DNA from 3 places in the Caballeronia sp. GAFFF2 genome. Region 3 is predicted to be linked to each of the others. Evidence: predicted binding sites of a transcription regulator. Region 3 holds the regulator's gene; each other region holds the start of a gene.
The links. Region 3 encodes HrcA, which represses chaperone genes, less so after heat shock. Its sites were predicted from a motif close to TTAGCACTCNNNNNNNNNGAGTGCTAA; they were not measured.
Positions count from the first base shown of each region.

Region 1 (9,867 bases), on a different contig from region 3:
TCGCCAGGGAAGAGTTCGAAAAGCGTGGAAAGGTAAGCCACCGTCTCGCCGACCGACCAGATCAGCTGCGAGATGTCGGAGCGCTGCTTTTCCTCGCCGTTGACGGTCAGCCAGATCGCGCTTTTTTCCAGATGCCCGACTTTCGATACCGGATGAATCGGACCGATGGGCGCGGAGCGGTCGAAACCCTTCGCGGTATCCCACGGGCGACCCATTTTCTTCGCTTCGGCTTGCAAGTCGCGACGCGTCATGTCGAGGCCGAGCGCGTAACCGTAGACGTAATCGAGCGCCTCGTCGGCGGGAATGTCCTTGCCCTGCTTGCCGATAGCGGCGACGAGTTCCATCTCGAAGTGCAGGTTTTTCGTCTGCGACGGATACGGAAACTCGCCCGTGGCTCCCGGCGCGACATACAGCACGGCATCGGCAGGCTTGCTGAAGAAGAACGGCGGTTCGCGGTCGGGATCGTGGCCCATTTCACGCGCGTGCGCTTCGTAATTGCGGCCGACGCAGTAAATGCGGCGCACCGGGAATTGCTCGCTCGAACCGTCGACTGGCACCGCCGCTGCGGGCGCCGGAGGAAACACGTAACTCATTCCGCTCTCCTTTTGCTGTTTTCTGGGTTGCCGCCTCGTTCGGTGGGAACGCGGGGCGAGAGAGCGAGTGTAACGCGCGAGGCCGAATCGTGGCGGCGCTTGCCTGGCGGGCTTTCGCGGGCATTCGCGTGCTTTCGCCGAGCCGACAGCGGGCTTACCGGCGCGAACGGATTCGGCGTTGGCAACTTGCCAGCATCGCTTAAATGCGATACTGAAGGTCTATCCCGCTCCTTCGAACTCGCGTGCCGCATCGCTCACGAACTTGAACATCGAGCCTGCGGCCCGCGCAAGCCGCCAATGACAGAGACAGAAACCCCCGCCAACCACTTTGCCTGCGCACGCTACATCAAGGAAATCGGCCGCGGGCCGAACGGCGCGCGCGCATTGTCCCGCGACGACACCTACGCGCTCTACGAAGCCATGCTCGACGGCCGCGTGTCCGATATCGAACTCGGCGCCGTGCTGCTCGCTTATCGCGTGAAGGGCGAGACATCGGCCGAACTCGCCGCTATGCTTGCCGCCGCGCATCGCTCGTTCGAGCCGCTGCACGTGCAGGAAGGCCGCGAGCATGCGCGGCCCGTGTCGATTCCAAGCTACAACGGCGCGCGCAAGCAGCCCAATCTCACGCCGCTCCTGTCGCTTTTGCTCGCGCGCGAAGGCGTGCCGGTGCTGGTGCACGGTGTCGTCGACGATCCCGGCCGCGTGACGAGCGCCGCGATTTTCGGCGAACTCGGCATTCCGCACGCAGCTTCCCGCGACGAAATCGAGGATAGTCTCGCGTCCCGCCGGCTCGCGTTCGCGCCGATCGCCTCGCTCGCGCCGAAGCTCGCGCGGCTTTTGAAACTGCGCCGCGTGATGGGCGTGCGCAATTCGACGCATACGCTCGTGAAGATTCTTCAGCCGTTCGCCGATCCGGGCTTGCGGCTCGTGAACTACACGCATCCGGAATATCGCGAAAGCCTGACCGGGCTTTTCACCGAGCATCCGGACGCCGCTGCCGGTGGTGCGCTGCTCGCGCGCGGCACGGAAGGCGAAGCGGTGGCAGACACGCGCCGGCAAGTCCAGGTCGACTGGTTCCACGACGGCCACGCGGAAACGCTGATTTCGCCCGAACATTCGCAACCGGATGCGCCGCCCATCGATTTGCCCGAGTCGCTCGATGCCGCGATCACCGCGCGCTGGATCGAAAGCGTGATGCGCGGCGACGTGCCCGTGCCGCCCGCCATCGCGCGTCAGGTGGAAGTCATCGCCGGGATCGTTCGAAAGCCGGTCTGAGTGCCCCGGATTCGGCTTGTGCCGATTGCAAAAAGATTCAGCACGTATTTGACACGATCTTAAGCAGTGGTTTAGAGTGCAAATATGCGTCTCACCCAGTCTTCCTCCCTCCGAATTATTTCGGGCCGCCTAGCGCGGCCCCTATCGCTACGTCTAGCGTAAATCGCCAGGCGTAGCGCCTCGCGTCGTCAAGGCGCGCGGTCCTGCCAGTAGTTCTCGTAGTTCCTTCCTTACCACTTGTAGTCGTCAGCTTTTCGGCTCGCTCATCCTGCGAACTGAAAACGCGAGGGTCAAATGCACGCTGCTTCGCGCACGTTCACGTTGGTCGCAGGCGTCACCATCGCCGGGACGCAACGTGTACGCTCGCCAGGCGCTGTCTCACGTGCATCGCGCCATTGCCGGCCAGCCGCCGGTGAAGGCATCTCTTGCAGACGCTACGCAAACTGTCCGAAGAGAGATCGACGATCATGATGCCGAACCCCGCCGAGAAATACCGCCCGTTTCCGCAAGTCCGCCTGAATGGCCGCCGCTGGCCGAACCGCACGATCGAAAAAGCGCCCATCTGGATGAGCACCGATCTGCGCGACGGCAACCAGTCGCTCATCGAGCCGATGAGCATCGCCGCAAAGCTCGAATTCTTCGAGATGCTGGTGGCAACGGGCTTCAAGGAAATCGAGGTGGGGTTTCCGTCGGCATCGCAGACGGATTTCGATTTCGTGCGCAAGCTGATCGACGAGAAGCGCATCCCGGACGACGTGACGATCGAAGTGCTGGTGCAATCGCGCCGCGAATTGATCGAGCGCACGTTCGAGGCAGCGGAGGGCGCGAGCAAGGTGATCGTGCACTTGTACAACGCGATCGCGCCATCGTTCCGGCGCATCGTGTTCAATCAGTCGCAGGAAGAAGTTAAGGCGCTGGCGGTGGAAGGCACGCGCATCATCAAGGAATGCGCCGATGCACGGCCGCAGACGCGCTGGACCTACCAGTACTCGCCCGAGACCTTCAGCATGACGGAGTTGCCGTTCGCGCGTGAAGTCTGCGACGCCGTCGCGCAAATGTGGCGTCCGACGCCCGATCACAAGATGATCGTCAATTTGCCGGCCACGGTGGAAGCCGCGACGCCGAACGTATTCGCCGATCAGGTCGAATGGATGGACCGCAATCTCGGTTATCGCGACAGCATCGTGCTTTCGGTGCATCCGCATAACGATCGCGGGACGGCGGTCGCGGCCGCGGAGCTCGCGGTGCTCGCGGGCGCGGAACGCGTCGAAGGTTGTCTTTTCGGCAACGGCGAGCGCACGGGCAACGTCGATCTCGTCACGCTTGCGCTCAATCTCTACACGCAGGGCGTCGATCCGGGCCTCGATTTCTCCGATATCGACTCGGTGCGTCGCGTCGTCGAGCGCTGCAATCAGTTGCCGGTGCATCCGCGTCATCCGTATGCGGGCGATCTCGTTTTTACGGCGTTTTCGGGCTCGCATCAGGACGCCATCCGCAAGGGTTTTGCGCAGCGTCAGCCGGGCACGGTCTGGGAAGTGCCGTATTTGCCGGTCGATCCCGCCGATCTCGGCCGCAGCTACGACGCCGTGATCCGCGTGAACAGCCAGTCCGGCAAGGGTGGCGCGACTTATCTGCTCGAACGCGGGCTCGGCTTCACGCCGCCGCGCCGCGTGCAGATCGAGTTCAGCCACGCCGTGCAAAGACTCGCGGACACCTCAGGCGAGGAAGTCACCGGTGACGCAATCTGCACACTCTTCAAGCAGGAATATTTCGACGCGGGCGGCGTGGTCGCGCGCGTCGATGCGGCGACGCTCTCCGTGTTCGGGCGCAACGTCGCGTTGCCGCCGGCATCAGGCGCGACGAGCGGCGATGTCTACGCGCAAGCCGTGGCGGCGTGTTTCGATGTATCGGCAAACGTGAGCTGGTTCGAAACGGCGGTAACGGCGAGCGGCGATACGGCCGTCTTCGTAGGCTGCCGCGTCGGCGACGAGCCGTTGCGCTTTGGCGTCGCGGTGCACGCGAATCCGGCGTTGGCTGTCGTGGATGCGGTCGTCAGTGCGGTGAATCGGTCGAAACCATTGGGCCGTCAGGCAGAGCGGCAGGACGAAGCGGTCGAGGCTTGATGCCTCGACGTCGCGCGCGGCGGCTACTCCAGCGCCACGCGCGTCGCCTGCAAGGCTAGCAGCAGCCATTGTCCGTCGGTCTGAACGTGAACCGCGGTGTAGGCAATGGGAAACAGCAGCGCGCCGTTTTTCGATTCCATCTCGATCAGCGCCCGTCCCGAGACCAGGCACGTGTCCTTGCCGGCGACGATCACGTCCTGCGACTGGATCTCGATCTGCCGATAGCGGCGTCGACCAGCGGTGATCGCGTCGATGAACTGGCGCTTCGTCTCGCGCTTGCCGTTCGTGTGAACGTAGCTGACGTTCTCGGCCAGAAGCGCATCCAGAGCCGGGCCGTCGCTGTCGACCATCGCCCGGAAGCGATCGCGCTGGAGGCCTCGAATGGCCTCCATGGATTTTGCCGGCATCTGTCGGTTCCCCTTGTGTCGAGAAACCGATGCGCCGGCGCCCCGTCAGAAGTTGTATTGCAGATATAGCTGGCTGAAATTTATACCAGGATTCGGCTCTTTGATACTGGCGTTCGACAGATGCTGAAACCGGAAGCCCGCCTGATAGTTCTGCTTCTCGCCGAAGATCGCACCGACGCCGACCATATCCGCGAACTGGAACGCGGACGACACCGTGAAATCCGTCGTGATTCGCGTATGCGACAGAAGCCGCACGCCGACGCCCGCTTCAATAAACGGCCGGATATATCCCGAACTCTTCACGAAGCGCAGAACCGGCGTCACACCGAATTCCCAGATGTTCGGGTGCACTGCGTTGCTTTCCTGCGAGTGCCAGTAGGCGACGTGACCTTCGCCGAGCAAGGTGAAGTGGAAGCCGCCGATTTCCCACCAGGTCAGATTCGGGTCCCATACGAAGCCGAGATCCGCCTTTTTGATGTCGCGATCGGCCACGCCGCCCGCGATTTGCAAACCAAAGCGGTCGGCATGCGCTGCCGCCGACGTGACTCCTAGCAACAGGGCAATTGCGCCATGGGACAACAGATGACGCCAAGGGCCTTTATTTTTCTGCATGGACACCCCATCTGTGGGATTGACGAGTCGAGCCGCCAAGCGGGCTTCGCGCATTGTAGATTCATCGTCTCATAATTGCACGAATGATTGCCATTAGCCTATTTGCTTGAATATCCTGTCTTCCTTACGTCAAAGTAAGGTAACTAATTCTATCGCACGTGACGAATCGGTAATAATGGTACGATTCGAATACAGTGCTCGGCTATGAATCCACAAAGTTGATAGCTTTGTGGGAACTCTCACATTCGTTTCCCCTCTAACACTTAGCACTCGTTGAAGCGGAGTGCTAATATCATGTCTGACTTGCCGCGCCTTTGCGGCAACAGGCATTTGTTGATAAGGAGCTTATGAGCGTGTCCAATGCGATGACCCTTCCGAATGTTCTTAGCTCGGCACCTGCCAAGGCAACTTCGGCAGGCGCGCTGACGTACGCACAATCGTCCATGTTGACCGGCCAGATCGGCAACATCGATTCATACATACAAGCGGTGAACCGCATTCCAATGCTTTCGCAAGCAGAGGAGCGTCAGTACGCCACCGAGTTTCGCGAACAGGGCAACCTGAATGCGGCGCGGCAACTGGTGCTTTCGCACCTGCGCCTTGTCGTGTCCATCGCCCGGAATTACCTGGGTTATGGTCTGCCGCACGCGGACCTGATCCAAGAAGGCAATATCGGTCTGATGAAGGCCGTCAAGCGCTTCGATCCCGAACAAAACGTACGCCTCGTGTCGTACGCCATGCACTGGATCAAGGCGGAGATTCACGAGTACATCCTGCGCAACTGGCGCATGGTGAAGGTCGCGACGACCAAGGCGCAACGCAAGCTGTTCTTCAACCTGCGCAGCCACAAGACCGGCACTTCGGCGTTCACACCGGAGGAAATCGAAGGTCTGGCAAGCCAGTTGAACGTGAAGCGCGAGGAAGTCGCCGAGATGGAAACGCGTCTGTCGGGCGGAGATATCGCGCTCGAAGGCCAAGTCGAAGATGGCGAGGAGGCCTATGCGCCGATCGCCTATCTGGCTGACTCGCATAGCGAGCCGACGAATGTCATCGCCGCGCGTCAGTTCGACAAGTTGCAAAGCGACGGTCTGGCTTCCGCGCTGGAATCGCTGGATGCGCGTAGCCGCCGTATCGTCGAAGCGCGCTGGCTCGAAGTGCAGGACGACGGCTCGGGCGGGATGACGCTTCACGAATTGGCGGACGAATTCGGCGTATCGGCTGAGCGTATCCGTCAGATCGAAGCGAGCGCGATGAAGAAGATGCGTTCCGCGCTGGCCGAGTACGCGTGATATCGCGGTAGCTCGATGACCGTAGTTCGGTGCTGAAGTAAGTTCGAAGCCCGCTGTTCCGAAAGGACAGCGGGTTTTTGTTTTCGTCTATCGATGGCGGCGCGCGGAGCAATGTAGTGCTTGGCGTTTTTTTCTGTCCATGACGCTTGTTGGCATCGGCGCAAAGGGCTGTGCGGCAGGACTTGAAGTACAAGTGAATCGGCTTGGGCGTTGGCTTCTTGGCCTCTTGGCCTCTTGGCTTCTTGGCTTCTTGGCTTCGTGCTTCGTGCTTCGTGCTTCGTGCTTCGTGCTTCGTGCTTCGTGCTTCGTGCTTCGTGCTTCGTGCTTCGTGCTTCGTGGTTCTTGGCTCTCGGTGACTCAGCCGCTCAATCTCCCGAACAAAGAACTCCGCCTGTCACGCAAAACTTGCCAGGCATAAAAAAACGGCGCCCGAAAGCGCCGTTCATCAAACCAGACCGAATCTCGCATCAAGCCGGCAACGGCGATGCCCCGCCGCCACTTCCCGGCACGCGCGTCGCGAGTTGTGCCGCGTAACGCTGCGCGGCCGCGCCCACGACAATGTGGAACGTATCCGCCGACACCCACGCGACATCCAGCGTCGACAGGCGCTGACGATCCACCGCCGAAGGATCGCGCACGACCACGCGCAGTCGCGTTTGCGCGACGGCATCGAGCGTGACGACATTGGTCGCGCCGCCGAACACCGCCAGCCAGCGCAGCGGATCGGGATCGAGCGGGCCGGCAGTCTGATCGAAGGCGCCAACGTTCGCAGAAGCCACCGAAGCAGCCGCCGGAGCGGACGAAGCCGGCGTCGCTCCGCGCGTCGACGAATGTTCGAGTTCACCGCGAATTTCATCGGCGATGATGTCCGCCTCCGGTCCGATGATCACCTGCACGTTCGTCGCGCCCCGCTTGAGCACGCCACGCGCGCCGATGCTCTTCAACTGCGCTTCCGACACCTTCTCCGTATCCGCCACCGACAAACGCAGACGCGTCGTGCAGGCATCGACGAGCGTCAGGTTCGACGCGCCGCCCAGCGCCGCAATGTACTTCGCGGCGCGCGTGTTCGCTGCACCCGGCAGCGGCGTGCCGTAGCCGCCTGCAACCGGCGTGGCGGACGTTTCGGCATCGGTCGTGGCCGGCTCGCGGCCCGGCGTCGCCATATTGAACTTGCGGATGAAGAAGCGGAACAGGCCGTAATAGATCACGCCGTAGACGAGCCCGAGCGGAATCGCCATCCAGCCGCGTTGCGACAGACCGTAGTTCAGCACGTAGTCGATCGCACCCGCCGAGAACGTGAAGCCCAGATGAATGCCGAGCGCCGAGCAGATCGCGAGCGACACGCCGGTAAGTACCGCATGGATCGCGTAAAGCACCGGAGCCAGGAACATGAAGCTGTATTCGATCGGCTCGGTCACGCCCGTCAGGAACGCGGTGAGCGCCATCGAGAACAGCAGGCCGCCGACGACCGCGCGGCGCTCTTTCGGCGCTTCGTGGAACATCGCCAGACACGCGGCCGGAAGGCCGAACATCATGATCGGGAAGAAGCCCGTCATGAAGCCGCCCGCGGTTTTATCGCCGGCAAAGAAGCGGTGCAGATCGCCATGAACGACCGCGCCACCATCCGGCGGCGTAAACGAGCCGAACACGAACCACGCGAGCGAGTTGATGATGTGATGCAGACCCGTCACCAGCAGAATGCGGTTCAGCACGCCGAAGACGAAAGTGCCGAGCGCGCCCGCCGTCGTGAGCCACGTTCCGGCCAGGTCGATAGCCGCCTGCACCGGCTGCCAGATGTAGCCGAATAAGATGCCGAGCGCGAGACACGCGACCCCCGTGACGATGGGCACGAAACGCTTGCCGCCGAAGAACGCCAGATATTCCGGCAGCTTGATGTCCTTGTAGCGGTTATACAGATAGCCCGCGACCACGCCCGCGACGATCCCCGACAACACGCCCATGTTGAGCTTGTCGTTGATGTCCTTCATTACGGCGATCTCGATGAGATAGCCGATGGCACCGGCAAGACCCGCCGTGCCGTTGTTGTCCTTCGCGAAACCGACCGCCACGCCGATGGCGAACAGAAGCGGCAGGTTCGTGAAGATGGCGTCGCCCGCGTCGGCGATCATCTTGATGTTGAAGACATCGGGCTGGCCTAGACGCAATAGCAGGCCGGCTACCGGTAGTACGGCAATCGGCAGCATCAGGGCTCGGCCCAGGCGCTGCATCTTTGCAAACGGGTTAGCGTCCATCGGGGTTCTCCAAAAGATATAGGTCTTGTCTTTGCTGCTTGGGGATTACTGCGTTCGTCAGTCTTGCGGCCAGATTTCAAGGCTGGCCGCTCTTACTGCCTGCGCGGATTCGAGCGCGAGCACGTCTTCCGCGCGCTGCCGGCAAAGCTGGTAATCGAGATTACGCACGCGCGCCTTGATGCCCGGCACCGCCACCGGATCGACCGACAATTCCGTCACGCCGAGGCCGATCAGCAACGGCACCGCGAGCGGATCGCCACCGAGCGCACCGCACACGCCGACCCACTTGCCGTGCTTTTGCGCGCCTTGCACGGCCGTCTTGATGAGCCGCAGCACGGCCGGATGCAGGCCGTCGGACTGCGCGGCGAGATCGGGCTGGCAACGGTCCATCGCGAGCGTGTACTGCGTGAGGTCGTTGGTGCCGATGGACAGAAAATCCGCGTATTTCGCGAGCTGATCGGCAAGCAGCGCCGCTGACGGCACTTCGATCATCACGCCCACTTCGATCGGTTCCGTGCGGCCCGCTTCGCGCGCCAGTTCGTCGATCCGTACCCGCAGGCGTTGCAGTTCGCCGGAGTCGGTGACCATCGGCAGAAGAATGCGCACCGCGCCAAGCGGCTTCACGGCAAGCAGACCACGCAGTTGATCGTTGAGCAGATCGGGCCGCACTTGTGCGAGGCGAATGCCGCGCAGACCGAGCGCCGGATTTTCCTCGGGCGGCAGCGTCAGATAATCGACTTCCTTATCCGCGCCGACATCCAGCGTGCGAATGATCGCGGTGCGGCCCTGCAGCGCATCCACGATTCCCTGATAGCTCGACGCATGTTCGCCGGGCGTGGGCGCCGACTGACGATGAATGAACAGCAATTCGGTACGCAGGAGGCCGACCGCGTCCGCGCCATTTTCGACAGCGGCTTGCGCGTCTTCGAGCGTGGCGATGTTCGCGGCGATTTCGACGGCGTGACCGTCGCGGGTCGTCGCGGCCTGTCCCGACATCTTGCGATTCGCCTCGCGCACGTTCAAAAGACGATCGCGTTCGTTGCGCGCGCGTTCGACATCGAGTTCGGTCGGCGCATGTTCGATACGTCCCGCCGACGCGTCCACGACCACTTGCGTGCCTTCGGGAATCGCGTGCAGTGCATCGCCGATGGCGACGAGCGCCGGAATGCCCACCTGTCGCGCGATGATCGCCGCATGCGACGTGGCGCCGCCGCGCGACATCACGAGCGCTGTCACGCGCGTGCGGTCGAGCGAAGACAAATCGGAAGGCGTGAATTCGACAGCCGCGAGCACGGCTTCAGCGGGCATTTCGCGCG
Region 1 is NZ_JALQDA010000003.1:199,772-209,638, reverse strand. It holds gene NCT04_RS01490 (fumarylacetoacetate hydrolase family protein) at 1-593, opposite strand, end outside; gene ybiB (DNA-binding protein YbiB) at 891-1,868, shown strand; gene leuA (2-isopropylmalate synthase) at 2,336-3,991, shown strand; gene NCT04_RS01475 (nuclear transport factor 2 family protein) at 4,015-4,398, opposite strand; gene NCT04_RS01470 (acyloxyacyl hydrolase) at 4,444-5,010, opposite strand; gene rpoH (RNA polymerase sigma factor RpoH) at 5,364-6,299, shown strand; gene nagE (N-acetylglucosamine-specific PTS transporter subunit IIBC) at 6,767-8,551, opposite strand; gene ptsP (phosphoenolpyruvate--protein phosphotransferase) at 8,609-9,867, opposite strand, start outside.
Region 1: rpoH (RNA polymerase sigma factor RpoH) is a predicted target of HrcA. The motif match lies at 5,274-5,300, and genes of this name have one in related genera.

Region 2 (9,867 bases), on a different contig from region 3:
GGGCGTTCCGGGCGTGAAGTCGGTTTCCAACAAGATTTCGCTCGGCGTTCAGAACGGCGGAGGTTAAGCACGCCGTTTGCGTTGTTTCTGGCGGCGCGGTTTAGCGCTGTCATCGGCGGCGCTTCATGCGGGTCACTCGACGGGCTCCGGCATCACGCCGGGGCCCGTTGTCGTTCTGACATCCTCTGACTTCTCTTTGCTCTAAGGGAAGTTCAGCAATTACGCGATGGCTGTTTGCGCGTAATACTTGTTGTCGGCAAAGCCGTGCATGCGGCACGTGCAGAAGTCGATCAACAACAAGCGACCGGATGGCGGAGACACACAATGAAAAGATTCGCACGAGTCCACGGGTTGTCACGCGCGGCGACACTCGCCGTGCTGGCGGCATTTGCGGCGACCACGCTCGTCGCCTGTCACGGCGGCGATGACGACGGCCCGCAGTTCCCGTCCAACACCTTGCCGAGTTTCGTCTCGGGAACGGTGAAGACGCAAACTTACGACGGCAATACCGACGACCTGCTGACCGCCGGACTCGGCAAGACAGGACTTGCGTCGGCGACGCCGCCTTCAATCGCCAATGCGGCCGCGCCGACAGCGGCGGAACTGCGGCGGCTGGCTATCTATTCGAACTATCGTGCGCTCGTCGATATGTCGGCGAACGGCGGCTACGGGCGCTTCTGGGGACCGAATGTCGATCTGAACGGCGGCGACACGCTCGGCGAAGGCAAGATCGCGGGCAAGGAGTATCTGGCCTTCTCGGACGACGGTTCGGGCACGAAGAACGTCAGCCTGCTCGTGCAGATTCCGACGAGTTTCAATCCGGATCAGCCTTGCATCGTGACGGCGACATCGTCGGGATCGCGCGGCGTATATGGCGCGATTTCGGCAGCGGGCGAGTGGGGCTTGAAGCGCGGCTGCGCGGTTGCGTACACGGACAAAGGCAGCGGCAACGGCGCGCACGAGTTGTCGACTAATCTTGTCACGCTGATCGACGGCACGCTTTCGAATGCGACCTTTGCGGGCAATTCGGCAATCTTCAAGGCGAACCTGAGCCAATCGGCGCTTTCGGCTTACAACTCGGCGTATCCGAATCGCTACGCTTTCAAACACGCGCACTCGCAGCAGAATCCCGAAAAGGACTGGGGCAAGAATACGTTGCAGGCGATTCAGTTCGCGTACTGGGCGCTCAACGATACCTATGGCGTGGTCAACGGCTCGACGCATTCCGCGCGCTACTCGAAGGGCAGCATTACGACGATCGCGGCATCGGTGAGCAATGGCGGCGGCGCGGCGCTTGCAGCCGCCGAACAGGACACCGATGGCTGGATAAGCGCGGTCGTCGTCGGCGAACCGCAGATCAACATGAATCTGCCGGCGCAGGTTGCGGTGCGCGAAGGCGGCCAGGCAGTCGGTTCGTTCGGGCGTCCGCTTGCCGATTACATGACCTACGCGAACCTGCTTCAGCCGTGCGCGGCGCTAGCGACGGCGGCGGTCGGCGCGCCGTATCTAACGGCACTGCCGCTCGCGACCACCGTGGCGATTCGCACCGCACGCTGCACGACGCTCGCGGCGAGCGGCGCGATTGCCGGCGGCGATACGCTCTCGCAAGCCAACGACGCGCTCGCGAAGCTGCATCAGGCGGGCTACGAAGCCGACTCCGACACGTTACATGCGCCGATGTGGGACTCGCAGGCCGTGCCTGCCGTCGCCGTGACTTACGCCGATGCCTACATGCTGGCGAGCGTCGCCGACAACCTGTGCAACTTCAGCTTCGGCACGACTAACGCGCTGACCGGCGCGGCGGGCGTGAACCCGCTCGTTTCGCCGATGCCCACGGTCTTCGGCAACGGCAATGGCGTGCCGCCGACCAACGGCATCAACCTCGTTTATAACGCGGGGACGTCGGGCGCGGCGGATCATCGGCTTGCGACGCCCGATGCGAGCTTCGCGGGCGCGGCCTGCCTGCGCGCGCTTTGGGCGAACGGCAATCCGACGATGACGGCGAGCGTGAACGCGATTCGCGTCAACGCGAATCTGCGTGGCAAGCCGGCGATCATCGTGCAGGGAAGGTCGGATGCGCTCGTGCCGATCAACCATGCCTCGCGGCCGTATCTCGGCGCGAACAAGGTGGTGGAAGGCAACAATAGCCAGCTCTCACTGTACGAAATCACGAACGGTCAGCACTTCGATGCGTTCCTGAGCGTGGCTGGCTTCGATACGCGCTTCTTGCCCGTGCACTACTACAACCTTCAGGCGCTCAATTTGATGTGGGCTCACCTGAAGAACAACGCGCCGTTGCCGCCGTCGCAAGTCGTGCATACGGTGGCGCGCGGCGGCACGCCGGGCGCGGCGCCTCAATTGACGGTGGCGAATCTCCCGGCGATCGCGGCGAGCCCCGGCGCGAATGCGATTTCGGTGAATGGCGGCGTGGTGAATGTGCCGAATTGAGGGGTGATGGGAGGGGCGTGCGGATTGGCATCGCTGTCGGCGGCAGGCGAAGCTTCAGCTTTAGGCGGCGCGTGATGAGCGCGCTGCATCGATGCGTTCGGGTGGGCTAGCTGCGCGATGAGCGGGGCGTCACAGGTCACGCGGGTACATTTTGCGAACGGCGACGGGTGCTGAATGAGGTTCGCGGTGAGCTGATCACGCAGCTGCAGCCGCCGTTGCCCGCGTGCTTGATGCTTGCATCGACGAAGCGTTTCCCGGAACGACGCGTGCGCTCGATCTCACTGAACCGGCGCCGATGCCGCGACGCCCTCGGACGCGGCGTGTTTCGCGTCGGATGACTGGATGGCCGTCGCCGCCGCAGCGGGCGCCTGTACGACGATCGGCGTTGGCGTGAGATCCGGTGAACTCACGATCAGCGACGGAGCGAGCGGCTTGCTCTTGACCTCATCCGATGCGATGGGCGAACTGCGCGGCACCGTGCTCAGATAGTGCCCCATCAGCCCGAAGAATCGGTCATAGAACTTGCCGGCGGGCACGGTTTCGCTGGAAATCTTGACCATTGCATCGCTGTTCGAACGGATCGGCAGCGAAAGCGAGCCCAAGACGCTCAAGCCCACGCTTGCGGAGGTATCGCTCTTCTTGAGCGCATAGCCGTCCTGCACCGCGTTCACATAAGCGATGCTCGTATTAGTCGTGTTTTCGCCGGGCGTGCAGACCACATGGAATGAGACGACCACGTGCGTTTCGGTGGACGGCTGGAAGTTCTTGGTGGCGTCGACGGTATCGGCTTGCGCCATCGTCGTGAGAAAGCCTTGCGAGAGCAGCGCGCGGCGGGCCGCCTCGCAGGTTTCGTTCACGGTGGCGTCGAAGTTGCGCGCGAACGGGCTCGCACCGGAGTCGAAGAGTTCCTGCTGATAGCTTGGCGTGGTCGCCGCGCGTCCGCCACAGGCGGCAAGGGCGAGAAATCCGAGGGAGAGAAAGGCAAGGCGCAGCGACGACGACATAGGCATGAGAGGCAACGAAGACGAAATTTGTGATGCAACAAACACAAATTGTAGTGCCCTCCGACTGCGCGAGAAAAAAACGTAGTCCAAAAACATCGTCGAATCCGTGGCTTACAGAAACTTTTCCTTCGGGATGCGCAAAAAGCAAAAGCCCGGCGTGCGTGCCGGGCTTCGTTACGCGAATCGACGATTACGGGCGATTGAAGTCGACCGGATTCGGGTCAATAGCCGCGCGGCGGGCAGCACCCGAAGCGGCAGCGCCTTCGCCGACACCGCCAAACGACGATGCCGCCGTGCCTTGTTGCGCGTTCAGGCGTGCTTGCGCGGCCTGAATGTTGGCGGGGTATTGGGTTTGATCGCTGGCCGGGTTGTAGCCTGCGCGTTCCAGTTGAACCAGTTGAGCCTTCACTTCAGCCCGCGTCACCGGCGCGTTTTCTTGCGCTTGGGCGAAATCGGGGACTGCAAGGACGGCAGCAACGGCGATTGCGGGGATGATCGACTTGAACATGATGAACCTCCTAGGTACTGATCTCGGGAACGTTGCGAGTGGAGAGTTTGTCTCTTCACTGCTTCGTCGTTGAAATGCAGTCTAGGCCTCGCCGACCCTGGTAGAAACCCTAATTAAGCGAAATCAGAATTGACGGATTGACATTAATCCAGCTAATCGACCTTACGAAATCCATAAATTTCCCCGTGTTTAGACAAAAGTACGCGAAATAGGGAATGCCCGTCTGTCCCCGTCCTTGAAATTGTCAAACTCGGTCCATATAATTAGCACTCACTGCACGAGAGTGCTAACAAATTGCCGCTCGGGCAGCTTTGCTTACCGGGCGGGTTTCCCCCGCGTTTTCAGTCTCAATCAAGAGAGGAGTGTGTATGAATCTTCGTCCTTTGCACGATCGCGTCATCGTTAAACGTCTGGATCAGGAAACCAAGACTGCCTCGGGCCTCATCATCCCCGAAGCTGCAGCCGAAAAGCCGGATCAAGGCGAAATCCTGGCCGTCGGCCCGGGTAAGCGCGATGACAAGGGTGTGCAGAACGCCCTCGACGTGAAGGTGGGCGACCGCGTGTTGTTCGGCAAGTACGCCGGCCAGACCGTCAAGGTCGACGGGCAAGAACTGCTCGTGATGCGCGAAGAAGACATCATGGCCGTTCTGGTCAAGTAAGCACCTTCCTGCACTTCGGCTTCGCCGCAGAGCCGCTCCATTGGAGCCTGCCGCCCGAAGCCTCCAAACTGAATCGACTCAAGGAGTTTGAATATGGCAGCTAAAGAAGTCACTTTTGGCGATACCGCACGCGCCAAGATGGTCGAAGGCGTGAACATTCTGGCCAACGCGGTCAAGGTCACGCTGGGTCCGAAGGGCCGCAATGTCGTGCTCGAGCGCAGCTTCGGCGGCCCGACGGTCACCAAGGACGGTGTCTCGGTCGCGAAGGAAATCGAACTGAAGGACAAGCTCCAGAACATGGGCGCGCAAATGGTCAAGGAAGTGGCTTCCCGGACCAGCGACAACGCCGGTGATGGCACCACGACCGCTACGGTTCTGGCGCAATCCATCGTTCGCGAAGGCATGAAGTACGTTGCATCGGGCATGAACCCGATGGACCTGAAGCGCGGTATCGACAAGGCAGTGGCTGCAGCTATCGAAGAACTGCGCAAGATCAGCAAGCCCTGCACGACGAACAAGGAAATCGCTCAAGTCGGCGCGATTTCGGCGAACAGCGACACGTCCATCGGCGACCGTATCGCTGAAGCAATGGACAAGGTCGGTAAGGAAGGCGTGATCACGGTTGAAGACGGCAAGTCGCTGGAAGACGAGCTGGACGTCGTGGAAGGCATGCAGTTCGACCGCGGCTACCTGTCGCCGTACTTCATCAACAACCCGGACAAGCAAGTCGCCCTGCTCGAAAACCCGTTCGTGCTGCTGCACGACAAGAAGGTTTCGAACATCCGCGATCTGCTGCCGGTACTGGAACAAGTCGCGAAGGCTGGCCGTCCGCTGCTGATCATCGCTGAAGACGTAGAAGGCGAAGCGCTGGCTACGCTGGTCGTGAACAACATCCGCGGCATTCTGAAGACCGTTGCCGTCAAGGCTCCGGGCTTTGGCGACCGTCGCAAGGCCATGCTGGAAGACATCGCTATCCTGACCGGTGGTCAAGTGATCGCGGAAGAAACCGGCCTGACGCTCGAAAAGGCTACGCTGGCTGAACTGGGTCAAGCGAAGCGCATCGAAGTGGGCAAGGAAAACACGACGATCATCGACGGCGCTGGCGAAGCAGCAAGCATCGAAGCGCGCGTGAAGCAAGTGCGCACGCAGATCGAGGAAGCAACGTCGGATTACGACCGTGAAAAGCTGCAAGAGCGCGTGGCCAAGCTGGCTGGCGGCGTGGCAGTGATCAAGGTCGGCGCTGCGACCGAAGTCGAAATGAAGGAAAAGAAGGCACGTGTCGAAGACGCACTGCACGCAACCCGTGCGGCTGTGGAAGAAGGCATCGTGGCCGGCGGCGGCGTCGCGCTGATCCGCGCTCGCAAGGCTGTCGAAGGCGTGAAGGGCCTGAACTCGGACCAGGACGCGGGCATCCGCATCGTTCTGCGTGCGATGGAAGAGCCGCTGCGCCAGATCGTCACGAACGGCGGCGAAGAAGCTTCCGTCGTGGTGGCGGCTGTTGCTGCGGGCACGGGCAACTACGGCTACAACGCGGCAACGGGCGAGTACGGTGACCTGGTGGAAGCCGGTGTCGTCGACCCGACCAAGGTGACGCGCACGGCATTGCAAAACGCGGCATCGGTGGCAGGCCTGCTGCTGACGACCGACGCAGCCGTCGCGGAACTGCCGAAGGAAGACTCGGCCATGCCTGGTGGCATGCCCGGCGGCATGGGCGGCATGGGCATGGACATGTAATTCGGTTTCGACCGGTTACTTGCTTCATCCTCAGGGCGTGGGTTTCGAAAGAAGCTCACGCCGCAAAGAAAAACCCGCAGCAATGCGGGTTTTTTTTCGTCCGTGGCAAACGCGGACCGTTACTTGTTCATCTGATCGCGCAAGTTCTGCGCGGCGGCCTTGTAGTCGTAGGTCGGATAAAACTCCGTCGTATAGCCGCCCCACGCGGTGGTTTCGATCGCGCGATTCACTTCGCGCAGGCGATCGGCCGGCACGCGCAAGGTCACGACCTGACCGACGCCCATCATCACGTACCACGACACCACTTCGATTCCCGGCGGCGGAAACGTCTTGAAGAAGCCTTGCTCCTTCAACTGCTCGTTGATCTTCGGAAGCGGTTTGCTTTGATCGTGCTTGAGGAAGATGGTCAGCAGGAAGGTGCCGTCGCCAGCCGGTGTGGCGGGCGGCGCCGTGCTTTGCTGCGCGTTTGCGGGCAGGGCGATGTGAATCAGCGAGGCGAACATCGTGGCTTGAAAAAGGCGTGCAATTCGTCTTGCTGATCGATGCATCGGGAATGCTCCTCGTGAACGAATCGGTTTAACGATGGTGGGTGCGCAGACGCTCGATCATATGCAGCGCGTTGGGTTGCGCATTGCCTTCGGCGGTGTTGTCGAAGATGCACCAGACCTCGGGCGTTTTCTTCGCGCGCGTGTGCAGCGTGCGCGCGAGGTCGTCGAGATAGGTGTAGTTGTAGGAAGACTTGTAGAGCTCGGGCGAGCCATGCAGCCGCACATACACGAGCGAAGTGTCCGCACGATGCTTGATCTCGCACTCGTCGGGGATCGGGTCCGCATCGACATAAGCCATGTGATGCGCCTTCAGGAGCGCGGCCGTGTAGGTGGTGAACCAGGACGGATGCCGCGCCTCGATTGCAATCGGCAACTTAGTGCGCTCACGCAACGCCTTGATGAAGGCTTCGGCCGTGGCCTGATCGAAGGGCAGACTGGGCGGCAGTTGCACGAGCCAGCAACCGAGCTTGTCGCCGAGTTGCCCCGCGCTTTGCAAGAATTCGTCAAGGAGCGCCTCGGTGCCGACGAGCCGCGCGTCGTGCGTAATGGACTTGGGCAATTTCACCGAGAAGCGAAACGACTCGGGCACGCTCTGCGCCCAGTTCGCGTAAGTCGATTCGCGATGCGGTTTGTAGAAGCTCGAATTGATCTCGACGCAAGTCAGCACGTGTGCATAGCGTTCGAGATGCGTGCCTTCATGCGGAAAGCTCGACGACACGGCGCTCGACAAACCCCAACCCGCGCAGCCGATACGGATCGCGCCTTGCGGGCCGGGCTTGTGCAGATGGGGCAGTCGGTACGGCATGCGTTCTCCCGGCGACTCGATTGGTCAGTGTTTTGGGCTAATGGCGTACTTCCCCAGGCAGTCCCGCCGACTCGTCGGGGAGGGACGACGTCTCGCCTTCTTCGTCTGCATCGTTCGAGCGCGCCCAGAAAAACCGGTCCGGCAAATAGGCGCCCATGCCCGGACGGAACGCGGCGCGCGCCGCCTGGAACACATACTCCTGAGCCTCGCGTGCGGCCTCGGCGGGTTCCTGTCCGTTGGCAAGCAAGGCCGCGACCGCGGCGCCAAGCGTATCCGTCAGCCCCATGATGCGATGCACACCGCGATCCCACGTATCTTGCCGCACCTGGCCTTCTTCGCTGTACAGCGTATTCACATGCCGATGCGTGCCGGTTTCCATTGCGAGCACATATTCGCAACCTTGCGCCAGGATATGCGAGATCGCGGCATCCAGCGTTGGCGCCTCGGCGTCGCTGTCGGGTTGCGCGAGCTGCAACAACGTGGCGTGATCGGCGATCAACATGGTCGTTTGCGGCACCAGCAGGTCGGCAAGCGACTCACGCAGCTCGTCGGCGGACAAAACGTGTTCATCGTCGAGTGTGAAGTCCGGAGCGAGGATCAGCGGTACGTCGTCGTAGTCGGACACCACCTCGGCGATAGCGGAAACCACTTCCGCGCGCGTTGCCGCGCCGATCTTGAACGCGGCGATCGGCATGTCCTCCAGCAACATGCGCGCCTGCGTGGCGACGACGTCGGGGTCGATGCCGGTGACTTCGTCGCAGCTTGCGGAGTCGCGCACCGCGTAGCCCGTCAGCACCGTCACGCCGTGGCAGCCCATGCTTGCGAGCGTCAGCACGTCGGCTTGAAGCCCCGAACCGCCTGTGGGGTCCGTCAGGCCGAAGGTGAGAACGATCGGTGGGGAGTCGCCGGTCATGGCAAAAGCGGACATTGTTTTCTTGATTGCACGAATGGAACGGAAGGGCCGCGAACGCCCGCGCCTCGAAGTGCACTGGCGGCGGCCAGCTCGGTCATGATTCGACCGTGGTTCGACTATGGTTCAATGTTTCGATTATGCGGCCTAACGCCGTCAGGCTACAGTCTTTGCGCACTTTTTTCCGGTACGGCGGCGCTTGAGAGAGCCAGTACGGCGGTCAAAGGCTTGGCCACGCGTGAACGGGCATCTCGCTAGGCATTGACACGCCAACACGGTACCATCATGTCCTAATTTCAATCGACCATTTCGACGCGGCATAAGTATGGAATATAGAAGCTGGATGTGCCTGATCTGCGGCTGGATCTATGACGAGGAGGCGGGATTGCCCGAAGAGGGCATCGCGCCGGGTACGCGCTGGGAGGACGTTCCAATCAACTGGACTTGTCCCGAATGCGGAGCCCGCAAGGAAGATTTTGAGATGGTCCAGATCTGATCCGCACGCTCTACCGCGCCGCATGACTCGCGTCATGCGGCGCGCGTTTTTTGCGGACCGCTTTTTTGTTCGCTGCTTTCGTTCGCTGCTTTCGTTGCTGTTTTTGTCCGGCAGCGCTGCCGGTGTTGCGTCGTGCATCGAAATGGATGCGCGCGCCGGTCGCATGTTTGGCCGCTGCAAGCTGCATGGGCGCCACGACGCGTGCCGATGCCAATGCGAACCGGCGCCTGAAGGCATACGCTTGAGGCTGGTCCGTGGTTCGGCGAGACGGGCGCAGGCAGTAAGCGGTCCGTCGGTCGAGAAAATCGTGAGCGCGGTCAAGTACCGACGCTTTCATCGATGATGCTATTTCACCGCGCGCGCCCATGTTCGACTCACGGCGCCTGCGAACCGGTTTGTGAGCGCCAGATATGACATCTCGTCCCGATCTTCCAGTTACGTTCGAAGCTCTGCCCAATCCGCGCGGCGGCTCGGTGCGGCTCGCCGAAATGGCGCTGACCGACGCCCATCACGCGTTCCAGCGTCAGGGCGAAACCGCGCCCGCGTTGAAGCGCGCGATCTCCGCGCTGCATTCGGCGGGTTGGCTGCCTGCGCAGCGTTTCGCGGAAGCGCTCGCGCTCGTCGCGCCGCTCGGCGAGGAATCGGAGCCGACGCGTGCACGCATCGCGGCTGCGCTCGCGGACTTCGGCGCGGCGGTGGAGCGCCACAATCTGCGCGAGTTGTCGTGCTCGACCGTGTTGTTCGATCACTATCGC
Region 2 is NZ_JALQDA010000015.1:187,453-197,319, reverse strand. It holds gene NCT04_RS11510 (BON domain-containing protein) at 1-67, shown strand, start outside; gene NCT04_RS11505 (D-(-)-3-hydroxybutyrate oligomer hydrolase) at 325-2,448, shown strand; gene NCT04_RS11500 (DUF2242 domain-containing protein) at 2,727-3,458, opposite strand; gene NCT04_RS11495 (DUF4148 domain-containing protein) at 3,643-3,960, opposite strand; gene NCT04_RS11490 (co-chaperone GroES) at 4,329-4,619, shown strand; gene groL (chaperonin GroEL) at 4,713-6,353, shown strand; gene NCT04_RS11480 (hypothetical protein) at 6,473-6,856, opposite strand; gene NCT04_RS11475 (DUF72 domain-containing protein) at 6,930-7,706, opposite strand; gene NCT04_RS11470 (hydroxymethylpyrimidine/phosphomethylpyrimidine kinase) at 7,744-8,619, opposite strand; gene NCT04_RS11465 (rubredoxin) at 8,942-9,112, shown strand; gene NCT04_RS11460 (hypothetical protein) at 9,123-9,299, opposite strand; gene NCT04_RS11455 (FimL-related protein) at 9,523-9,867, shown strand, end outside.
Region 2: NCT04_RS11490 (co-chaperone GroES) is a predicted target of HrcA. The motif match lies at 4,224-4,250, and genes of this name have one in related genera.

Region 3 (9,867 bases):
CGGGTTATCTCATTCGCCATCCGCAATTGCTGGACGAATTGCTCGATGACGAAGCCATTGCCAGCCCCTTCGACTGGGACGGGTTCAAGCGTTCGCTGCTCGCCCGGCTTGCGGCAGCGGAGGACGCGGAGCATCAGATGGACTTGCTGCGTCACGCGCATCAGGCCGAAGTGTTCCGCATCCTGCTGATCGATCTGGCGGGACATCTGTCGGTGGAACATGTGAGCGACCGTCTGTCCGAACTCGCCGATGCCGTGCTTGACGTAACCGTGCAGACGGTTTGGCGGCAGTTTCCGAAGCGGCATCGCGATACGCCGCGCTTCTCCGTCATCGCGTATGGAAAGCTCGGCGGCAAGGAACTGGGTTATGCGTCCGATCTCGATCTGATCTTTCTCTACGACGATCCCGACGATTCGAACGACAGCGCCGCCGACATTTACGCGATGTTCGCGCGCCGTCTCATCACGTGGCTCACGGCGGCGACCGGCGCGGGCACGCTGTTCGATGTGGACTTGCGTCTACGGCCAAACGGCGAATCGGGTTTGCTGGTGACGAGTCTGGAGTCGTTTCGCCGCTATCAGATTCGTGAAGGCGATGCCGCGAATACCGCGTGGGTCTGGGAGCATCAGGCGCTTTCGCGCGCTCGCTACAGCGCCGCCGACGCCGAGATCGGCGCGCAATTCGAAGCCATTCGCGCGGACGTGCTGGTGATGGAGCGCGATGCGGCATTGCTTGCCCGCGAAATCGTCGCGATGCGCGAGCGTGTGGCGGCGGGGCATCCCAATCGCAGCGAATTGTTCGACCTGAAGCACGATCGCGGCGGGATGGTGGATATCGAGTTCATCGTGCAGTACTGGGTGTTGCTGCACTCGCGCGAGCATCGCGAGTTCGTGCGCAATGCGGGCAATATCACCTTGCTCAAGATCGCGGCGCAGAGCGGGTTGATCAGCGCGGACGAAGCGGAAACGATTGGCGCGGTGTACCGGCACTACCGCAAGCTGCAGCACACGCTGCGGCTCGATGGAATGGAGAAGGCGCGCGTCGCGCCGGATGCGGTAAAGGGCGAAAGGGAAGCGGTGACGGCGTTGTGGAGACGCGTGTTCTCGATTGCCGAGTGAGGTGGAAGGCGGCGCAGCGTTTTTGCGCCGCCTCGTTCGCCCGCGCCTCAAGCCGCGAGCATCTCCTTTGCATGCTTGCGTGTCGTCGCCGTGATTTCGATTCCTCCAAGCATCCGCGCCACTTCTTCGATGCGTTTCGACTTGTCGAGCGGCGTCACCGTGCTGACCGTGCCGCCGGCATCGTCGGAAGTTTTCGCCACCTGGAAATGCTGATCGCCGCGCGCCGCGACTTGCGGCAAGTGCGTGACGCACAGCACTTGCCGGTCGCGTCCGAGTTGATGCAAGAGCCGTCCGACCACTTCCGCCACGCCGCCGCCAATGCCCGTATCCACTTCGTCGAAGATCAGCGTGGGCGTCGGGCTCGCGGTGCTCGCGATCACGGCGAGCGCGAGGCTGATGCGCGCGAGTTCGCCTCCCGATGCGACCTTCGCGAGCGGCCGTAACGCGACGCCAGCGTGGCCCGCCACGCGAAACTCGATCTGTTCCAGCCCGTTTGCGCCGCCTTCCGCAAGCGGCACGAGCGCGACTTCGAAGCTGCCGCCCGCCATCGACAATTCCTGCATGCCTTCGGTGACTGCCTTCGACAAAGTCTTGGCCGCTTTCGCGCGCGCCTTCGACAGCGCTTTTGCATCCGCGAGATAAGCGTCGTTCGCTTTCTCGGCGACGGCGTTGAGCGCGTCCAGGTCCGCGGCGGCATCGAGTTCGGCTAGCTGGCTGCGGCGCGCTTCATGTTCCTCGGGCAGCGCTTCGGGCTGAAGGCGGAACTTGCGCGCCGTCGAGTGAAGCTGATCCATGCGACGCTCGACCTGCGCGAGCCGGTCAGGATCGAGTTCGAGGCGCTGCGCGTAGTGCGAAAGTGAGTACGACGCTTCCTGCAACTGAATCTCGGCGGGTTCGAGCGAGGCGAGCACGTCGCTCAACGCGGGATCGATATCGGCCAGATCGCGCAGCTTCGTGATGATGGCTGCGAGTTGGGAAATCATGGCTTCGTCGGATTCGGACAATGCGGACAGCGCGCTTTGCACGCCGTCGATGAGACTTGCCGAGTGCGAGAGCCGATGATGCTCCGCGCTCACTTCCTCCCATTCGCCCGGCTGCGGCGCGAGCTTATCGAACTCGCTCAACTGCCATGCGAGACGCTCGCGTTCCAGTTGCAGTTCGCGGTCGCGGCTTTGCGCGGCTTCTACGGCCTGCTGGGCCTCGCGATACGCACGCCACGCGCGATTCACGGTGCTCGCTGTGTCGACGAGACCGGCGTGCGTGTCGAACAGTTCGCGTTGCGCGTCGGGGCGCATCAGCAATTGATGCGCGTGCTGGCCGTGGATGTCGACGAGCATTTCGCCCACTTCGCGCAGTTGCGTGAGCGTGGCCGGCGTGCCGTTGATGAACGCGCGCGAGCGGCCGCCGGAATCGATCACGCGGCGCAGCATGACGGTGTCGCTGTCTTGCGAGAGCGCGTGCTCGTCCAGCCAGCGCGCCACTTGCGCGTGCGTGGTGAATTCAGCGGTAATGTCGGCGCGCGCTTCGCCCGTGCGCACGACGCTCGCGTCGGCGCGGGCGCCGAGCGTGAGCGCAAGGGCGTCGATCAGGATGGATTTGCCTGCGCCGGTTTCACCCGAAAAAACCGTGAAGCCGGAGTCGAACTCGATATCCAGCGCGGCAACGATGACGAAGTCCCGAATGGAGAGATGACGGAGCATGGACGCTTGGAAAGGGCGTGGTGAGCGCTTCAGAGGGCGGAGTCTTGCGAGGGATGCTCGTTCCAGTGCAGCTTTTTGCGCAACGTGGCGTACGTGCTGTAGCCGACCGGATGCAGCACCGGCACCGTGTGCCGTGAGCGCCGCACTTCGATGGCGTCGTTCAGCTCGACGGCCGTGAACGACTGCATGTCGAAGTTCACGTTGACATCGCGCCCGCCGATGAACTGAATGGTCACCTTGGAGTCGTCGGGCAGCACGATCGGACGGTTCGAGAGCGAATGCGGCGCAATCGGCACGAGCACGAAGCCCTGCAACTGCGGATGAAGAATCGGCCCCGCCGACGAAAGCGCGTAGGCGGTCGAGCCGGTGGGCGTCGCGACGATCAGACCATCCGAGCGCTGGTTGTACATGAAGTGGCCATCCACCGACACGCGCAGTTCCGCCATGCCTGAAAAGCCGCTGCGATTGACCACCACATCGTTGAAGGCGAGCGCGTGATAAATGGGCTTGTCGTTGCGCACGATACGCGCTTCGAGCAGGCTGCGTTCCTCGCGCTCGAACTGTCCGGCGAGCATCTGAGGCACGATCTCGCGCATCTCGGTGAGCGGGATGTCCGTGATGAAGCCGAGCCGCCCGTGATTCACGCCGATGAGCGGCGTCTTGTACGGCGCAAGCTGGCGGCCCACGCCGAGCATGGTGCCGTCGCCGCCCAGCACGACCGCCACGTCTGCGCGCGCGCCGATTTCGGCGACCGAGAGCGCCGGGTAATCGGTCACGCCGACATCCTTCGCGGTGCCGGCCTCGAACACGACCTCGAAACCCTGCTTCGAGATCAGCTCCGCGAGCAGGCGCAGCGGCGTCTCGATGCCGGGCGTATTGGTGCGCCCAATGAGCGCGACAGTCTTGAATTGGCCAATTTCCATGCCGGCATTACACCATAGGTGGAAGGCGAAAAGAACCGTGCGCGAAGGGTGGCTGCGACGCCACCCGATCACGCCGGGGCACGCCCGTTGTTTATCGCTAGAATGGAGCGGACATTGAATCGCTCGACAAGCGATTCATCGCGGCGGGTACGTTCGCCGCGCCACGACACGTTAGGCTAAAATTTCCCCATGCTAGACCCACGTGCACAAACCCTCCTCAAAACGCTGATCGAGCGCTACATCGCCGAAGGTCAGCCGGTCGGTTCGCGCACGTTATCACGGCATTCCGGCCTGGAGCTGAGTCCCGCGACCATTCGCAACGTGATGTCGGACCTGGAAGACCTCGGTCTCGTCGTCAGCCCGCACACGTCGGCGGGACGCATTCCCACGCCGCGCGGCTATCGGCTCTTCGTCGACACCATGCTCACCGTGGAAGCGCCGCAAGACGAAGCCATGACCACCGCCGTCAAGACGCGCCTGCAAGGCGAGGAGCCGCAGAAGATCGTCGCGGCGGCGGCGAGCGTGCTGTCGAGTCTCTCGTCGTTCGCGGGCGTGATCCTCACGCCGCGCCGCAGTCACATGTTCAAGCAGATCGAATTCATGCGGCTGTCGGACAAGCGCATTCTGCTTATCATCGTGACGCCCGAAGGCGACGTGCAGAACCGCATGATGGCGACGCAGCGCGACTATTCGCCGTCGCAGCTCACGGAAGCCTCCAACTACATCAACGCGCATTTCGCGGGCCTGTCCTTCGACGAAGTGCGTCTGCGGCTGCGTCAGGAAATCGACGAATTGCGCGGCGACATGACCGCGCTCATGCAGGCGGCCGTGGTCGCGAGCACCGCCGAAACCGATCCGGGCGAGACCGTGCTGATTTCCGGCGAGCGCAATCTGCTCGAAGTGGCGGACCTTTCGTCCGACATGGCGCGGCTGCGCAAGCTGTTCGATTTGTTCGACCAAAAGACGAGCCTCCTGCAATTGCTGGATGTTTCGAGTCACGCGCAGGGCGTGCAGATTTTCATCGGCGGGGAATCTAATCTGGTGCCGATCGAGGAAATGAGCGTCGTGACCGCGCCGTATGAAGTCAACGGCAAGATCGTCGGCACGCTCGGCGTGATTGGACCCACGCGCATGGCCTACAACCGCGTGATTCCCATCGTCGATATCACCGCACGCCTGTTGTCCATGTCGCTCAGTTCTCAATAGCTTTTCCTTCAGCCCATCATGCCGGCCCGCGCGCCGCGCCGCCACTAGGCCGTTCGGCCAATGATGCGGCGTGAAACGCGCCGCTATAATGGGTTTCACCTTTCGACCACTTCCGGCCGCCTTGCCCTATGCGTTTCGATCTCGAGTTGCCTTCGCAGCCTAGCGCTTCGCATCGTGTCGCGGTGCTGCTGATCAATCTCGGCACGCCGGACGCGCCCACGCCGCGTGCCGTGCGCAAGTATCTGGCGCAGTTCCTCTCCGATCCGCGCGTGGTCGAGATTCCCTCCTTGCTCTGGCAGATCATTCTGCGGTTGATCATCCTGCCGTTTCGCGGGCGCGCGTCGGCAAAGAAATATGCGCAGGTCTGGATGGCGGAAGGCTCGCCCTTGCGTGTCTATACGGAGAAGCAGGTCGAGGGCTTGCGGCGCCTCTTTGCGGCAAACGACTATCACGTGCTCGTCGACTACGCGATGCGCTACGGCACGCCGGGCATCGGCGTCATGCTCAATCAGCTCAAGCTCGAAGGCGCCGAGCGCATTCTCCTGGTGCCGATGTATCCGCAGTACTCGTCTTCGACCACCGCGACCGCTTTCGACGACGCCTTTACCGCGCTCAAGCGCGTGCGCAATCAGCCCGAGATTCGCACCATTCGTCATTACGCGGATCATCCGGCGTATATCTCCGCGCTTGCAGAGCAGGTGCGCGATTACTGGCGTCATCACGGCGTGCCGGATTTTGCCGCCGGCGACAAGCTCGTGCTGAGTTTTCACGGCGTCCCCAAGCGAACCATGGATCTCGGCGATCCGTATCACGACCAGTGTCAGTTGACGGGCTCGCTGCTCGCCTCCGCGTTGGGGCTCACGCCGGTGGAATGCCGCGTCACGTTCCAGTCGCGCTTCGGCCGCGCGGAATGGCTGCAGCCATACACCGCGCCGACGCTCGCGGAACTCGGCGCGGCGGGTGTTGCGCGCGTGGACGTTTTTTGTCCGGGCTTCACGGCGGATTGTCTTGAGACGATCGAGGAAATCGGCATCGAGGTGCGCGACGAATTTCTGCACGCAGGCGGCAAGCAGTTTCACCGCATTCCTTGCCTGAATGCATCGCCGGCGTGGATCAAGGCGCTGGGAGAAATCGCGGCGCAGAATCTGCAAGGCTGGCCGGTGCAGGCCGTGCAGCCATTGACGGTTGCCGCCTGAACGAACGGTTATTCATGAACTACACGATTTCGACGGAACCGGGCGCGCGTCTGCGCATCGACAAATGGCTTTGGGCAGCGCGCTTCTTCAAGACGCGTTCGCTCGCGAGCGACGCGGTGGAAAAAGGCCGCGTGAAGATCGGCGGGGCGAACGTGAAGCCGTCGAAGGACGTGCGCGTCGGCGATCTCGTCGAGATCGATATCGAGCGGATCGTCTGGCAAGTGGAAGTAAAGGGCGTGTGCGACGTGCGCGGACCGGCAAGCGTGGCCCAGACGCTTTACGCGGAAACGGAAGAGGGCCGAGTGAAGCGGTTAGCCGAAGCCGAGCGGCGCAAGACGTTTCGCGAGCCGGCTGCCGGAATTCAGGGCAGGCCGACGAAGCGCGACCGGCGCATTATCGACAAACTGGCAGGTTCGGATTGAAGTAGTTTTCGATGGTCGCATGAACGCCGCCGTACTCGGTGTTACGGGCGGTGACAGCGCCGGACATACATATGGTGGTCGTTCCCGCAACCAGTACCAGAGCGACCACCGCGATAGCAAAGGTCAGTTTCATGGTACCCCCGGTGAGCGGGATAACCGGTTGCGAAAACCGGAAGGAAACGGGCAAGGGCTTGAGCGGTTACTGCATTCGTAGGATTAGGGTTAACGTGTTCCTGCGACGCATGTTCGAAGTGTAGGCGAACAACGCAATCGCCTCAATCTGATTTTTGCGTACTGCGACGAAACGCCCATTACGAAGTGTTTCCCGCAGTCAAATGTGGCGAATTTGCACTTAACGCGTCACGCAGCCGACATGCGTGGCCCGCCGTTGTCCGATGTTTGAAGCGCACGCGAAAAAAGCTAAATTTCGTCCGAAAAATCGCTTCTGGAGCCTTGAAAATCCCTCGGATGCCCCAAATTCCGCCGCTAGTGCGAAAAAGCCTGGCCTGGTTCTCGGCGGTAAGAGGACTCCCGGCCGATCGCATCCATTTCACTCACAGCAATACATTCAGCGACATGGAAAACACGCAAGAGAATCCAGCGAGCCAGAACCCCACGCCCGCAGACGAAACCGCGCGCCAGGCCGCCGACCCGACCCAAGCCGGCGCAACCGGAGCGCCGACGGGCGCCGATGCGCCGCAAGTCGCGCCGGACGCGAACGAAGCCGCGCTGGCCGAAGCGCAGGCGAAGATCGCCGCGCTCCAGGAAGAGTTCCTGCGCGCCAAGGCGGAAACGGAAAACGTGCGTCGCCGCGGTCAGGACGATGTGCAGAAGGCGCACAAGTTCGCCATCGAAAGCTTTGCCGAACATCTGCTGCCGGTACTCGACAGTCTCGAAGCCGCGCTTGCCGATCAATCGTCCGATCTCGTCAAGGTGCGGGAAGGCGTCGAACTCACGCTGCGTCAACTGACCGCCGCGCTGGAAAAGGGGCGCGTCACCGCGCTGAATCCGGTGGGCGAGAAGTTCGACCCGCATCGTCACCAGGCTATTTCCATGGTGCCGGCCGAGCAGGAAGCGAATACCGTCGTGTCCGTGCTGCAAAAGGGCTACGTGATTTCGGATCGCGTGCTGCGTCCGGCTCTCGTCACCGTCGCCGCACCGAAGTAACGCGCCGCGAGAACGCCATGGCCGCCTCGGAGAATCGCGTTCCCGTCGATGCCACCGCGTTTTCGGTCTTCGCCATGCAGGAGCTCGACGCGCCCGGTTTCGACGCCGCGCTGGCTTCGGCGGGAGATGATCTGGCCGTCGTGTTCTTCTGGGGCGTCGACTGCTTCAACTGCGAAATCGCCAAAAAAGCGATGCTCGCGAAGCCCGATGAAATTCGCGCGCTCGGACTGAAGTGGTTTCACAGCAATGTCTACGAGCATCGGGAACTGGGACGGCGCTTTTTGCTGCATGGCGTGCCGACGTGGTTTTTCTTTCATCGCGGCAAGCGTCTCGGGCGCGCCACCGGCTGGCATGGTCTCGCGCAATTCGAAGCGGCGGTCGCGGCGGCGCGGGAAAAGATCCGCGGCAAGGCTTCCGAGTGAAAAAAGATATAGACCGCATCGCTTTCAGGGTCTTGAAAACGAAATCCGCGTTCTTATCTTGCGTACAGGTATGAATATTTGGGCGTTCGGCCCGGTAAATCGGCCGCACAAGCCGGCGTTTTCCGGCCGCAGCGCTAAAGCGATCAAAGCAAGGAGAGTATAAAAAATGGGCAAAATCATTGGTATCGACCTCGGCACCACGAACTCGTGCGTGGCGCTGATGGAAGGCAATCAGGTCAAGGTCATCGAGAACTCGGAAGGCGCGCGCACCACGCCGTCGATCATCGCGTATGTCGACGACAACGAAATCCTGGTTGGCGCACCTGCCAAGCGTCAGTCGGTTACGAATCCGCGCAACACGCTTTATGCAGTGAAGCGCCTGATCGGCCGCCGCTTCGACGAGAAGGAAGTGCAGAAGGACATCAGCCTGATGCCCTACAAGATCGTCAAGCACGACAACGGCGACGCATGGGTCGAAGCGCACGGCAAGAGCCTCGCGCCGTCGCAGATTTCCGCTGAAGTGCTGCGCAAGATGAAGAAGACCGCTGAGGACTACCTCGGCGAGCCGGTCACGGAAGCCGTCATCACGGTCCCGGCGTACTTCAACGACAGCCAGCGTCAGGCAACGAAGGACGCAGGCCGCATTGCCGGTCTGGAAGTGAAGCGCATCATCAACGAACCGACGGCAGCCGCGCTCGCCTTCGGTCTCGACAAGGCCGAAAAGGGCGACCGCAAGATCGCCGTGTTCGACTTGGGCGGCGGCACGTTCGACATCTCGATCATCGAAATCGCGGACGTGGACGGCGAAATGCAGTTCGAAGTGCTCTCGACCAACGGCGACACGTTCCTCGGCGGTGAAGACTTCGACCAGCGCATCATCGATTACATCATCGGCGAGTTCAAGAAGGAACAAGGCGTCGATCTGTCGAAAGACGTGCTCGCGCTGCAACGCCTGAAGGAAGCGGCTGAAAAGGCGAAGATCGAACTGTCGTCGACGGCTCAGACCGACATCAACCTGCCGTACATCACGGCTGACGCGTCGGGCCCGAAGCACTTGAACCTCAAGTTCACCCGCGCCAAGCTCGAAGCGCTCGTCGAAGAGCTGATCGAGCGCACGATCGAACCGTGCCGCACCGCCATCAAGGATGCGGGTGTGAAGGTCGGCGATATCGACGACGTGATCCTCGTCGGCGGCATGACGCGTATGCCGAAGGTGCAGGAGAAGGTGAAGGAATTCTTCGGCAAGGAACCGCGCCGTGACGTGAACCCGGACGAAGCCGTGGCCGTTGGCGCCGCGATTCAAGGTCAGGTTCTGTCGGGCGACCGCAAGGACGTGCTCCTGCTCGACGTGACGCCTTTGTCGCTCGGCATCGAGACGCTCGGCGGCGTGATGACGAAGATGATCAACAAGAACACGACCATCCCGACGAAGCACGCGCAAGTGTATTCGACGGCGGACGACAACCAGGGCGCCGTGACCATCAAGGTGTTCCAGGGTGAGCGCGAGATGGCCGCGGGCAACAAGCTGCTCGGCGAGTTCAACCTCGAAGGCATTCCGCCTTCGCCGCGTGGCGTGCCGCAGATCGAAGTGACTTTCGACATCGACGCGAACGGCATTCTGCACGTCGGCGCGAAGGACAAGGCAACGGGCAAGGAAAACAAGATCACCATCAAGGCGAACTCGGGTCTGACGGACGCGGAAATCGACAAGAT
Region 3 is NZ_JALQDA010000005.1:45,821-55,687, forward strand. It holds gene glnE (bifunctional [glutamate--ammonia ligase]-adenylyl-L-tyrosine phosphorylase/[glutamate--ammonia-ligase] adenylyltransferase) at 1-1,118, shown strand, start outside; gene recN (DNA repair protein RecN) at 1,166-2,818, opposite strand; gene NCT04_RS02220 (NAD kinase) at 2,848-3,741, opposite strand; gene hrcA (heat-inducible transcriptional repressor HrcA) at 3,931-4,947, shown strand; gene hemH (ferrochelatase) at 5,076-6,143, shown strand; gene NCT04_RS02235 (RNA-binding S4 domain-containing protein) at 6,158-6,565, shown strand; gene grpE (nucleotide exchange factor GrpE) at 7,142-7,732, shown strand; gene NCT04_RS02245 (thioredoxin family protein) at 7,750-8,154, shown strand; gene dnaK (molecular chaperone DnaK) at 8,321-9,867, shown strand, end outside.